3 regions of the Mycolicibacterium aurum genome follow, and region 2 is predicted to be linked to each of the others. Evidence: predicted binding sites of a transcription regulator. Region 2 holds the regulator's gene; each other region holds the start of a gene.

The links. The regulator LexA, encoded in region 2, represses DNA repair genes until DNA is damaged. The targets are predictions, from matches to a motif close to CGAACANNTGTTCG.
Region 1: EL337_RS29310 (DUF222 domain-containing protein) is a predicted target of LexA. The motif match lies at 1,612-1,625, and genes of this name have one in related genera.
Region 3: EL337_RS16065 (HNH endonuclease signature motif containing protein) is a predicted target of LexA. The motif match lies at 2,096-2,109, and genes of this name have one in related genera.

What each region holds. Positions count from the first base shown of each region.
Region 1 is NZ_LR134356.1:4,443,592-4,446,866, forward strand. Features, by position in the region: gene EL337_RS20785 (heavy metal translocating P-type ATPase) at 1-162, shown strand, start outside; gene EL337_RS29305 (HNH endonuclease signature motif containing protein) at 163-735, opposite strand; gene EL337_RS29310 (DUF222 domain-containing protein) at 669-1,607, opposite strand; gene EL337_RS20800 (adenylate/guanylate cyclase domain-containing protein) at 1,742-2,878, opposite strand; gene EL337_RS20805 (DNA-deoxyinosine glycosylase) at 2,903-3,275, shown strand, end outside.
Region 2 is NZ_LR134356.1:2,361,421-2,364,695, reverse strand. Features, by position in the region: gene EL337_RS11285 (PhzF family protein) at 1-368, shown strand, start outside; gene nrdR (transcriptional regulator NrdR) at 378-842, opposite strand; gene EL337_RS11275 (hypothetical protein) at 1,005-1,472, opposite strand; gene lexA (transcriptional repressor LexA) at 1,707-2,405, shown strand; gene EL337_RS11265 (sunset domain-containing protein) at 2,436-3,275, opposite strand, start outside.
Region 3 is NZ_LR134356.1:3,420,949-3,424,223, forward strand. Features, by position in the region: gene EL337_RS16060 (PHP domain-containing protein) at 1-602, shown strand, start outside; gene EL337_RS16065 (HNH endonuclease signature motif containing protein) at 637-2,091, opposite strand; gene EL337_RS16070 (glycosyltransferase) at 2,351-3,275, shown strand, end outside.

The DNA of each region.
Region 1 (3,275 bases), 2.1 Mb from region 2:
AAGAGCAACCTGTTCTGGGCGTTCGCGTACAACGTCGCCGCCCTTCCATTGGCCGCGGCCGGTCTGCTCAACCCGATGATCGCCGGCGCCGCAATGGCTTTCAGCTCGATATTTGTGGTGAGCAACAGCCTGCGCCTGCGCGGGTTCACGCCCTCGCGCTGATCACGGACCCTCGTCGTCTTCGGGCAGAAGGTATCGCTCGGGGTGGTGGTAACCGTTGACCCGATGCCGGCCTGTGTCCAGATCCGGTGGTGGTAGCCATTCGGTCTGGTTTCTCTTGTTTCTTCGAGTGCGCCACTCGGTCTTGTCGAGCATCCGATGGTCTTGGGGACACGCCAGGCTCATGTCGTCGACGTTGGTCTGGCCGCCGTCGTTCCAGTCATCGACGGCATGGTGACCTTGGCACCAGTATCCGGGTGCGGTACACCCTGGCCGTGTGCAGCCGCGATCACGCGCATGCAGCACGATCCGCTGGGCGGTGCTGGCGAGGCGCTTCGTCCTGGCCAGATACAGGGATTGGCCGGTGTGCTTGTCATAGATGTAGAGGTAGTGATGGGCCGGGGCTGCCATCCGGATGAGATCCGGGATCGGAATGAAGCTTCCACCGCCGGTGACTGCGACCCCGGCACCCTTCTCCAACTCCTGCAGCGTGGTCGAGACGATCACCGTCACCGGAAGCCCGTTGTGCCGGCCCAGTTCCCCGGATTCCAGGGCCCGGCACCCGAGCGCGAGCAGGGCGTCGTGCTGGCGCTGAGCTTGGGTGCGGAGATCAGATCCGCAAGGATCCGGGAGCGGATCGTGGTCCTCGGCTGACGGTGACGGTTCCTCGTCACCCTCCTGTCCGTCGTCCGCTGTTGGGCCGTCGCCCTCGGGCGCTGTGTCGTCACTCGCCGGCGGGAGGTGTCGTCGGGGATGTTCTGTCCTGGTGCGGCTTCCTTGGCGAAGACGGCTTCCATCACGGCTCGGCATCGGGCCGACACCCACCCCGAGAAACTGCTGTACCCATCGGGTTGTTGCGGCCCGAACCGCACGCCGCGCCTGTGGGCCGGCCCCTGCTCGCACGGCTCGGGTCCGTCCTGGTCGATCATGCTCCGCAGACGGTCGGCGCAGGCTCGGAGTTCCTCTGGGCTCAGTCCCGATCCCAGCTCGGCCAACTGGGCGTCGGCTTCTGCACGCGTGCCGACATCGACCCACGAGGGCAGTTTCTTGTGGAACTTGGCGATCACCGCAATATGGGCGGCATCCAGCACGCCGCGAGCCTGCGCGGCCGCGGTGGATTCCCACAGGGGTGCCAGCGGTTGGCCGGTCAATCCGCGGCGTGGGCCCAGGGTTTTCGCCCGCTTCAGCCGCTGCGCAGCGTCGGCGCCACTGACCCGCAACGCGGTGGTCAGCACCTTCTTCCAGCTCGCCTCACCCAGGCGGGCCGGTTCGGTTTCGGCGATCAACCGCGCCAACGCGCGCTGCTCCACCGCGGGCACCGAGCGCGTCACCGTGGCCAGCCCGGCCAGCAGCCCGATCAGCTCGCGATGGGACACCTCGTCGCAGGCCTTGGACAGGACGGCGAGGTGCTCGCCCATCCCGGCCACCGCCTCCGACACCACATCCACATATCGAACACTAGTTCGAACGACCGACACCTCGGCCCGAAGATGTGACCACAGAAACTCAAGTGACAGAAGAAAATTCAGAGGTTGGCGAGGCTACCGCCACCGGGGAGCACGCCGACGATTCCCGTCCGAGATCACCGGGGCGGCGCCTCTCGCGGCTCTGCTCGCCGCGCCCTGAACGCCTTCACATCCGGCTTGATCCCCTTCAGGTGTTTCGCGCCGGCGAACGACCACGTGAACCGGTCGTCGTCACCGATCGCTTCATGGGTGGCCTCGGCCACCAGCACGGATCCCGGACGTGCCGCACTGGTCACCCGAGCCGCAAGGTTCACCGGGCTGCCGAACCAGTCACCCTCGCGGCTCACCGCCATGCCGGTGGCGAGTCCGGCGCGCAGCCGAGGAAAGCCGTCGTCACTGTCGGTGGCCTCGATGAGGTCCAGCACTGCGTCGAGCAGCGGCGCCGGTTCGGAGCTGACGAGCATCACCTCGTCGCCGATGGTCTTGATGAAACGCACCGGCCCGGTGGCGACCTCGCGCGTGAGATCGGCCAGCCGCTGCGACAGCTGTTCGAGATCCTCCGGCGGTAGCGCCTCCCCCAGGCTGGTGAAGCCGACGAGATCGGCGAACCCGATCGTCACCAGCCGCGCGCCGGGCAGATGGTGGCCTTCCGCTCGCTCTATCGCGTTCACAGCCTCGGTCTCGATCGCATGGCGTAGCTGGAGCAGCAGCACCTCTTCGACCATCGGCCCCAGCAGCGGCGCGACGTTACCGACAAGCGTCTCGGATGCCTTTGCGATCTCCAATTCCGTGACACCAGGCTGCATTACGGCGGCCAGCGCCGCGTAGCGCATCGCCTCAGCGGCACGGGCCAGCCCCTCGCCGAGCAGGCGGGCGATCTTGACGAGTTCGTCGGCGTCGATACCGACGGCCAGGATCTCGCGGGTGAACTTCGCCGCTTCGGCGTCGGCGCGCAGAAACACCTCGGCGTCCGGATCGTCGACCCTGGGCAACCCCATCGCCCGCTGAATTCGCTCGAACAACTCGAGATCGACGCCGGCCTTGCGCGCGGCCTGCCGGGCCGACACGTAGATGCCGTCGTCACCGATGACGCGTCGAGACCCCAGCAGCATCGGTGCCGGGGTACCGCGGATCTGCTCGACGCCGACGCCTCGTGCCAGAAGCCAGCGGATCAGCTCGGCACGCTCGGCGCGCGCTTCTCCGTCAAGGCCGTCCAGCAGCCCGGATGCTTCGAGATCGACGTCGTCGGCCACGTGCCCAACGTATACGGTCGCCAGATGACGTCGGCAACGCTGGAGAGCTTCCCGCCGCTCGTCGCCGCAGGCGCGCGGATTCTCATCCTCGGCAACATGCCCGGCGTCGCATCACTCGAGGCGCGGCAGTACTACGCGCACCCGCGCAACGCCTTCTGGCCCATCACCGGCGCACTGTTCGGCGTCGATCCCGGCGCGCCCTACAGCGCGCGCGTCGCCGCGCTGACGGCAGCGGGGGTCGCGGTGTGGGATGTACTGAAGCACTGCCGCCGGATCGGCAGCCTGGATGCCTCCGTAGAACCAGACAGCATGGTGCCCAACGACTTCGACGCGTTTTTCGCGGCCCATCCCGGAATCACACATGTCTACTTCAACGGCGCCGCGGCGGAGAAGAACT
Region 2 (3,275 bases):
ACGGGGACATGACCGCGGTGAGCGCCCGCGCCGAGTGGGCCCCGTCGTTCTCGATCTACGACATCGGTTCGTTGGACGAGTTGGCCGACGCCGACCCCGACGACTACGCCGCCGAGACCGAGCACTACCTGTGGACCTGGATCGACCGGGAAGCGGGCACCATCAGGTCCCGGATGTTCGCTCCTCATCTCGGAATCCGCGAGGACGAGGCGACCGGGGCGGCAGCGGTACGGATCACCGAGTACCTCAGCCGCGACCTGACGATCGTGCAGGGACAGGGTTCGGTCATCGAGACCACGTGGAGCGCCGACGGGTGGGTGCGGGTGGCCGGGCGGGTGGTGGACGACGGTCAGCGGCAGATCGACTGAACCGACGGCTCAGCTCTGGGCCGGAATCTCGCGGTGGGCACGCAGGGCCTGTATTTCCCGCTCGAAGTCCTCGGCCGACGAGAACGACCGGTACACCGAGGCGAAGCGGAGATAGGCCACCTCGTCGAGTTCACGCAGCGGCCCGAGAATCGCCAGACCCACCTCGTGGCTGGGCACTTCCGGGGAACCGGTGGCGCGAACGGCGTCCTCGACCTGCTGAGCCAGCAGGTTCAGCGCGTCGTCGTCGACCTGGCGTCCCTGGCACGAACGGCGCACACCGCGGATGACCTTCTCACGGCTGAACGGCTCGGTGACGCCACTGCGCTTGACCACCGCGAGGACCGCGGTTTCCACGGTGGTGAAGCGGCGCCCGCATTCGGGGCACGACCTGCGCCTGCGGATCGCCTGGCCTTCGTCCGCCTCGCGCGAATCGACCACACGCGAATCGGGGTGACGACAGAACGGACAGTGCATCACCGCTCCTTCGCCGCACCGACAGGCAACCGCCTCGAACGCCATCGAGCCTACCTGCGCCACCCGGGGACGGCCGACCGCCGGTCCACACGATGCATACCTCATCAGATCGGTCCTCGGAACGCTTGAGCAGCAGACGGTTTGATACTGCGGCGATGGAGGTCAGGCGACCGGCGCGATGAGCGTCTGCCCCGCGTCCAGCGCCACCGACTCCAGCTTGTTCAGCTCGCGAATGCGCTCGACCACCTCGGCGACCGGGGCGTCGGGCGCCACGCGCTGCGCGACGTGCTGCAGCGACTCACCGCTGTGCACCTGGACGACCGCGAGGCGGCCCGGGATCTGGGCTTCGGTGCCGACCACGCCACCGAACTGCCCGACCAGGCCCAGCCACAACGTGATCGCCGCGGCGACGAGCGCGAGCAGCACCGTGGTGGCCGGCGTGATGGGTCGGCGATGAGACGCCCGCGACACCAGCACACCGGTTCCGCGGTGGCGCATCGGCGCACCAGCGGGCCGGCGTGAACGCGCCCTGCGCGCCGTGGGCACAGCACGCACGCGACCGTCGCCCACCTGCAGGCGGGGGGCGCGCTCGAACTCGTTCCAGGTCTCACGATCGTCGAGAATGGTCATCTGTCTGCCTTTCGGTCCGGGCGGTCGTTCGCTTCTGTGTTCGAACAGTAGTCGATCAAGTGTTCGATGAATAGAACATGTGATCGAACTGTTGCGAACGCTAACGCAGCCCACCGACAAGAAACCGAGGGCCGATGACGGCCGGCGCCCGGGGCCGGGCGGCGCCCGAGCGGACACCGACACGCCTCGAACACATGTTTGATTATTGACGCGACGCGGGTTACATTCGGGCTCATGAGCGACGACATCAGTGACAGCACGGACGGCGCAGGACCGACACGGCGCCGAGACACGGGTCTGACCGAACGTCAGCGCACCATCCTCGACGTCATCCGCACCTCTGTGACGAGCCGCGGCTACCCGCCGAGCATCCGGGAGATCGGTGATGCCGTCGGGCTGACGTCGACCTCGTCGGTCGCCCACCAATTGCGCACCCTGGAGCGCAAGGGCTACCTCCGTCGCGACCCCAACCGTCCCCGCGCGGTCGACGTCCGCGGATCCGACGAGATGGCGACACCCGTGGTGACCACCGACGTCGCCGGGTCGGATTCGCTGCCGGAGCCCACCTTCGTGCCGGTGCTGGGCAGGATCGCCGCCGGTGGCCCCATCCTGGCCGAGGAAGCCGTCGAAGATGTCTTCCCGCTGCCGCGCGAGCTCGTCGGCGAGGGGTCGCTGTTCCTGCTGAAGGTGGTCGGCGAATCGATGATCGACGCGGCGATCTGCGACGGTGACTGGGTTGTCATCCGCCAGCAGAGCGTCGCCGACAACGGCGACATCGTCGCTGCGATGATCGATGGCGAAGCCACCGTGAAGACGTTCAAACGCACCAAGGGTCAGGTCTGGCTGATGCCACACAACCCGGCGTTCGACCCCATCCCCGGCAACGAGGCCGCCGTGCTCGGCAAGGTCGTCACCGTCATCCGCAAGATCTGACCGGACGCCCTCCGGGCGGCCCGGGCCAGATCACTCGCCGCGGATGAATCCGTTGGTGCGCGCGATTTCCTCACTGGCGAACCAGATTTCGACGGGCGCCTCGGCGTAGTCGGCGTTGTCCGGTGTCCAGTACAGGCCGGTTTTCGTATCGGCCTTGACGGGATAGCCCTCGGGCATCTCCGTCGGGTCGTCGTAGGGCATGTGCAACGCGGTGCCAAGAGGTATCGGCTCGTCGATGTCGATACGCGCGTGCCGCCCCGTGTCGGTCATTGAATCGCGCGCCGGCTCCCCCGGGTCCACCACGGCCGGGGCCACCAGTGGCTCCGGCTCGGCAGGCACACCGTCGTCCCAGTCGTCGCCCAGATCATCAGCCCCGTCGTCGACGCCGTCGGCCAGATCGTCGGCCTCGGTGCCCACGCCGTCGGTCTGCGTGGGCACCTCGGTCGCCGTCAGCACGCGCGTCGGAGCCGTGTCGACAGAGTCCGGATCTTCCTGCTCGACGTCCTGCTGATGATCGAATTCTGGCTGATCGGGCGACTCAGCTTCGGGTTCGGGTGACGCAGGGGCGCCCCAGAAACTCATCGGCTCCGGGGTGTACTGCTCGGCAGGCGGTGAGGCCGGAGTCGCGGACGCCAACGAGCCCAGGCCTTCCCGGGCATAACGGTCCCCGAACAGAGAATCCTCCCTGTCGCCCCCGTCGTCGGGGACGCCCTGCGCACCCACGTCGGCCGACTCGGGCTCATAGTCGCGCGCGTCGTAGTCCTGTCCGGGAACAGAGAAGGTGTCGTCGGCACGGTCGCCGCGAGCGCGGCTGCGCAGTACCGCGAAGGCGACCAGCCCGGCGAGCAGCAGGATCGGCACGATGGCCAA
Region 3 (3,275 bases), 1.1 Mb from region 2:
CCGCGGACATCGCTCGCTGCCGCGACATGTTCCCGCAGCTGCGCATCCTGTCCGGCATCGAAGCCGGTGAGCCACACTACTTCCCGGCCAGTGTCGCGTCCGTGCTCGGCGCGGGCGTGTTCGACCGGGTGCTCGGCAGCCTGCACGCGATTCCGTTGCAGGGCACGCTGGAATCGGTCGATGCCGCGCTGTTCGGTCGACTCGATGCGCACGAGTTGATGGACCGCTACTTCACCGACATGGTGACGCTGGTCGAGGTATCCGACGTGTTCACCGTGCTGGCCCACTGCGACTACCCGCGCCGGTACTGGCCGGAGGAACGGGCAGGCGCGTTCCGCGAAGCTGACTTCGAAGAGCACTACCGCACTGTGTTCCGCGCTCTGGCCGCCTCCGAGCGTGCGCTGGAGATCAACACGCGTTCGCCGCTGGCGTCGGTCGAGCTGATCCGGTGGTGGTGGGAAGAAGGCGGCGACGCAGTCTCCTTCGGCAGCGACGCCCACCGTCCCGAGCGGATCGGCGACCAGTTCGAACTTGCGGTGGACATCGTCGAGCACGCCGGCTTCAAACCGGGCCGCGACCGATACGACTTCTGGCGACGCTGATTCCCGAACCAACCGGTTTGTCGCACAGCACTTTTCACGGTCCGTCGTCGTCCTCGGGTAGGAGGTATCGCTCGGGGTGGTGATAGCCGTTGACCCGGTGCTGGCCAGTATCGAGGTCGGGTGGTGGCAGCCATTCGGTCTGGTTCTTCGTGTTCTTGCGGGTACGCCATTGAGTGGTGTCGAGCATGCGGTGGTCTTGGGGACAGGCCAGGGTCATGTCGTCGACGTTGGTCTGCCCGCCCTCGATCCAGTCGGTGACGGCGTGGTGGGCTTGGCACCAATATCCCGGTGCGCTGCAGCCCGGGCGGGTGCAGCCGCGGTCGCGCGCATGCAGCACGATCCGCTGCGCCGCGGAGGCGAGCCGTTTCGTCCGCGCCAGATACAGGGACTGGCCGGTGTGCTGGTCGTAGACATACAGGTAGTGATGCGCGTGGGCGGCCATCCGGATCAGATCCGGCATCGGCAGCAGCGAGCCGCCGCCGGTGACCGCGACGCCGGCGCCTTTTTCCAACTCCTGCAGCGTCGTCGAGACGATGACGGTGACGGGCAACCCGTTTTGGCTGCCCAAAACGCCGGATTCCAGCGCCCGGCGCCCCAGGGCGAGCAGGGCGTCGTGATTGCGCTGGGCCGCGGTGCGGGTATCGGTGCGGCGGGGATCGGGACACCTGTCCTTGTTGTCCGCAGGTGCGGCCTCGGCCTGAGGCATGTTGGCATCAGGCACGTCAGGCTCGGCCTCGGGCGTATCGGCCTCGGCCTGAGGCACGTCGGTGTCGGTGTTGGGTTCCTCGTCGGGGATGTTGTGTCCGGGGGCGGCTTCTTTGGCGAAGATCGCTTCCATCACCGCGCGCAGTTGGGCCGACACCCAGCCGCTGATAGTGCTGTAGCCATCTGATTGTTGCGGCCCGAACCGGACTCCGCGCCGGCGGGCACGGTCGGCCTCGCTTGGTGGAGGGCCGTCCTGATCGATACACGCCACCAACCGCCTCGCAGCAGCATCAAGAGTCTCCGGGGTCAACCCCGCCGCCAACTCAGCCAGCTGAGCGTCAGCCGCGGCGCGGGTGTCGACATCCACCCAGGACGGCAACGCTTTGTGGAACCGCTCGATCACTTCCAGATGTTCGACGTCGAGTTCGCCGCGGGCTTGGGCTGCGGCGGTCGATTCCCACAGCGGCGGCAACGGCTCGCCGGTGAAGCTCCGGCGTGGGCCCAGTACTTTGGCCCGGGCGATGCGGCGTTTGGCCTCGGCGCTGGTGATCCGCAGCGCCGTGGTCAGGACTGCGGGCCAGGTTTTCTCCCCCAACCGGCAGGGTTCGGTCTCGGCGGTCAGCCGGGCCAGGATGCGATGTTCCAGCGCGGGCACCGACCGCATCACCGTGGTTACTTCCGCCAGCAGCGCAACCAGTTCGCGGTGGGACAGCTCGTCGCAGGCTTTGGTCAGAGCGGCGAGCTGCTCGCCGATGGTCGCGACCGCCTCCGACACCCCATCCATGCATCGAACACTAGTTCGACCCACCGACAAACCCGACCGCGAACCTGTGACACAGGACAACCCCTGTGACCACAGAAACCCAAGTGACAGAGGAAGATTCAGAGTTTCAATGAACACGAGCCAGGCGGACAGCGGGAAAGCCCGGCGCAGTCAGCCATGTCGTATCCAGCGGCGACATTACTCTTGGTCTTCGACGAGCGACTACGTTCACAAGCGCACAGGATCCCAACGGCTTCCCAACGGAAGGGGAACACCCAACGTGACCGCGAATCGGCAATTGACGGTGATGTTCTGGCCGGAATCGGCGTACGGACCCACCAATCAGTGCATCGGGCTCGCGTCGATCCTGCATCAGCGGGGCCACCGAATCGTCTTCGCCGCAGAAAGCTCGTGGGCTGGCAAGCTTGCTGCATTCGGCTTCGTAGAGGAACTGGTGGATCTCGCCGAGCCCGCCGGAGACGAGACCGCGGGCGAGGATCCTGGCAAGTTCTGGACCGACTTCATCGCCGAGACCGCACCGGAGTTCCGCAAGCCGACTGTCGAGCAACTCTCCACGTTCATCGCACCCACCTATCAGGCACTCATCGACGGCGCACGGTACTGCGAACCGAGGTTGCGCGAGATCATCGCCGAGCACCGTCCGGACGTCATCGTCGAAGACAACGTGGTGCTCTTCCCGGCGCTGGCCACCGCGGGCGTCCCCTTTGTGCGGATCGTCTCCTGCAGCCCGCTCGAAGTCCCCGGACCCGGCGTCCCGCCGCCCTTTTCGGGACTGCCGAGCGCTGATCCCGGCCAATGGGACTCCTACCGCGCGGAATTCGACCGCACCCATCGCGCGATGTGGACAGACTTCGACGCGTGGGTGCAGGCGCAAGGAGCGGCACCCCTTCCCGAGTTGGAATTCATGCCGCGCACCACCGCGGCCAACCTCTACGTCTATCCCGCCGAGGCCGACTATCTGGACGTCCGCCCACTGGATGCAAGCTGGACCAGGATGGACTCCAGCGTGCGCGAGACCGATGAGGAGTACGTCGTACCCACCGAAGTCGCCGAGCGCCCCGAGGGCAGCGCGCTGATCTACCTGTCGCTCGGTTCACTGGGCGGCGCCGACGTCGGCCTGATGCAGCGGCTGGTCGACGTCCTGGGCACCACCCGGCACCGGTTCATCGTCAGCAAAGGGCCGC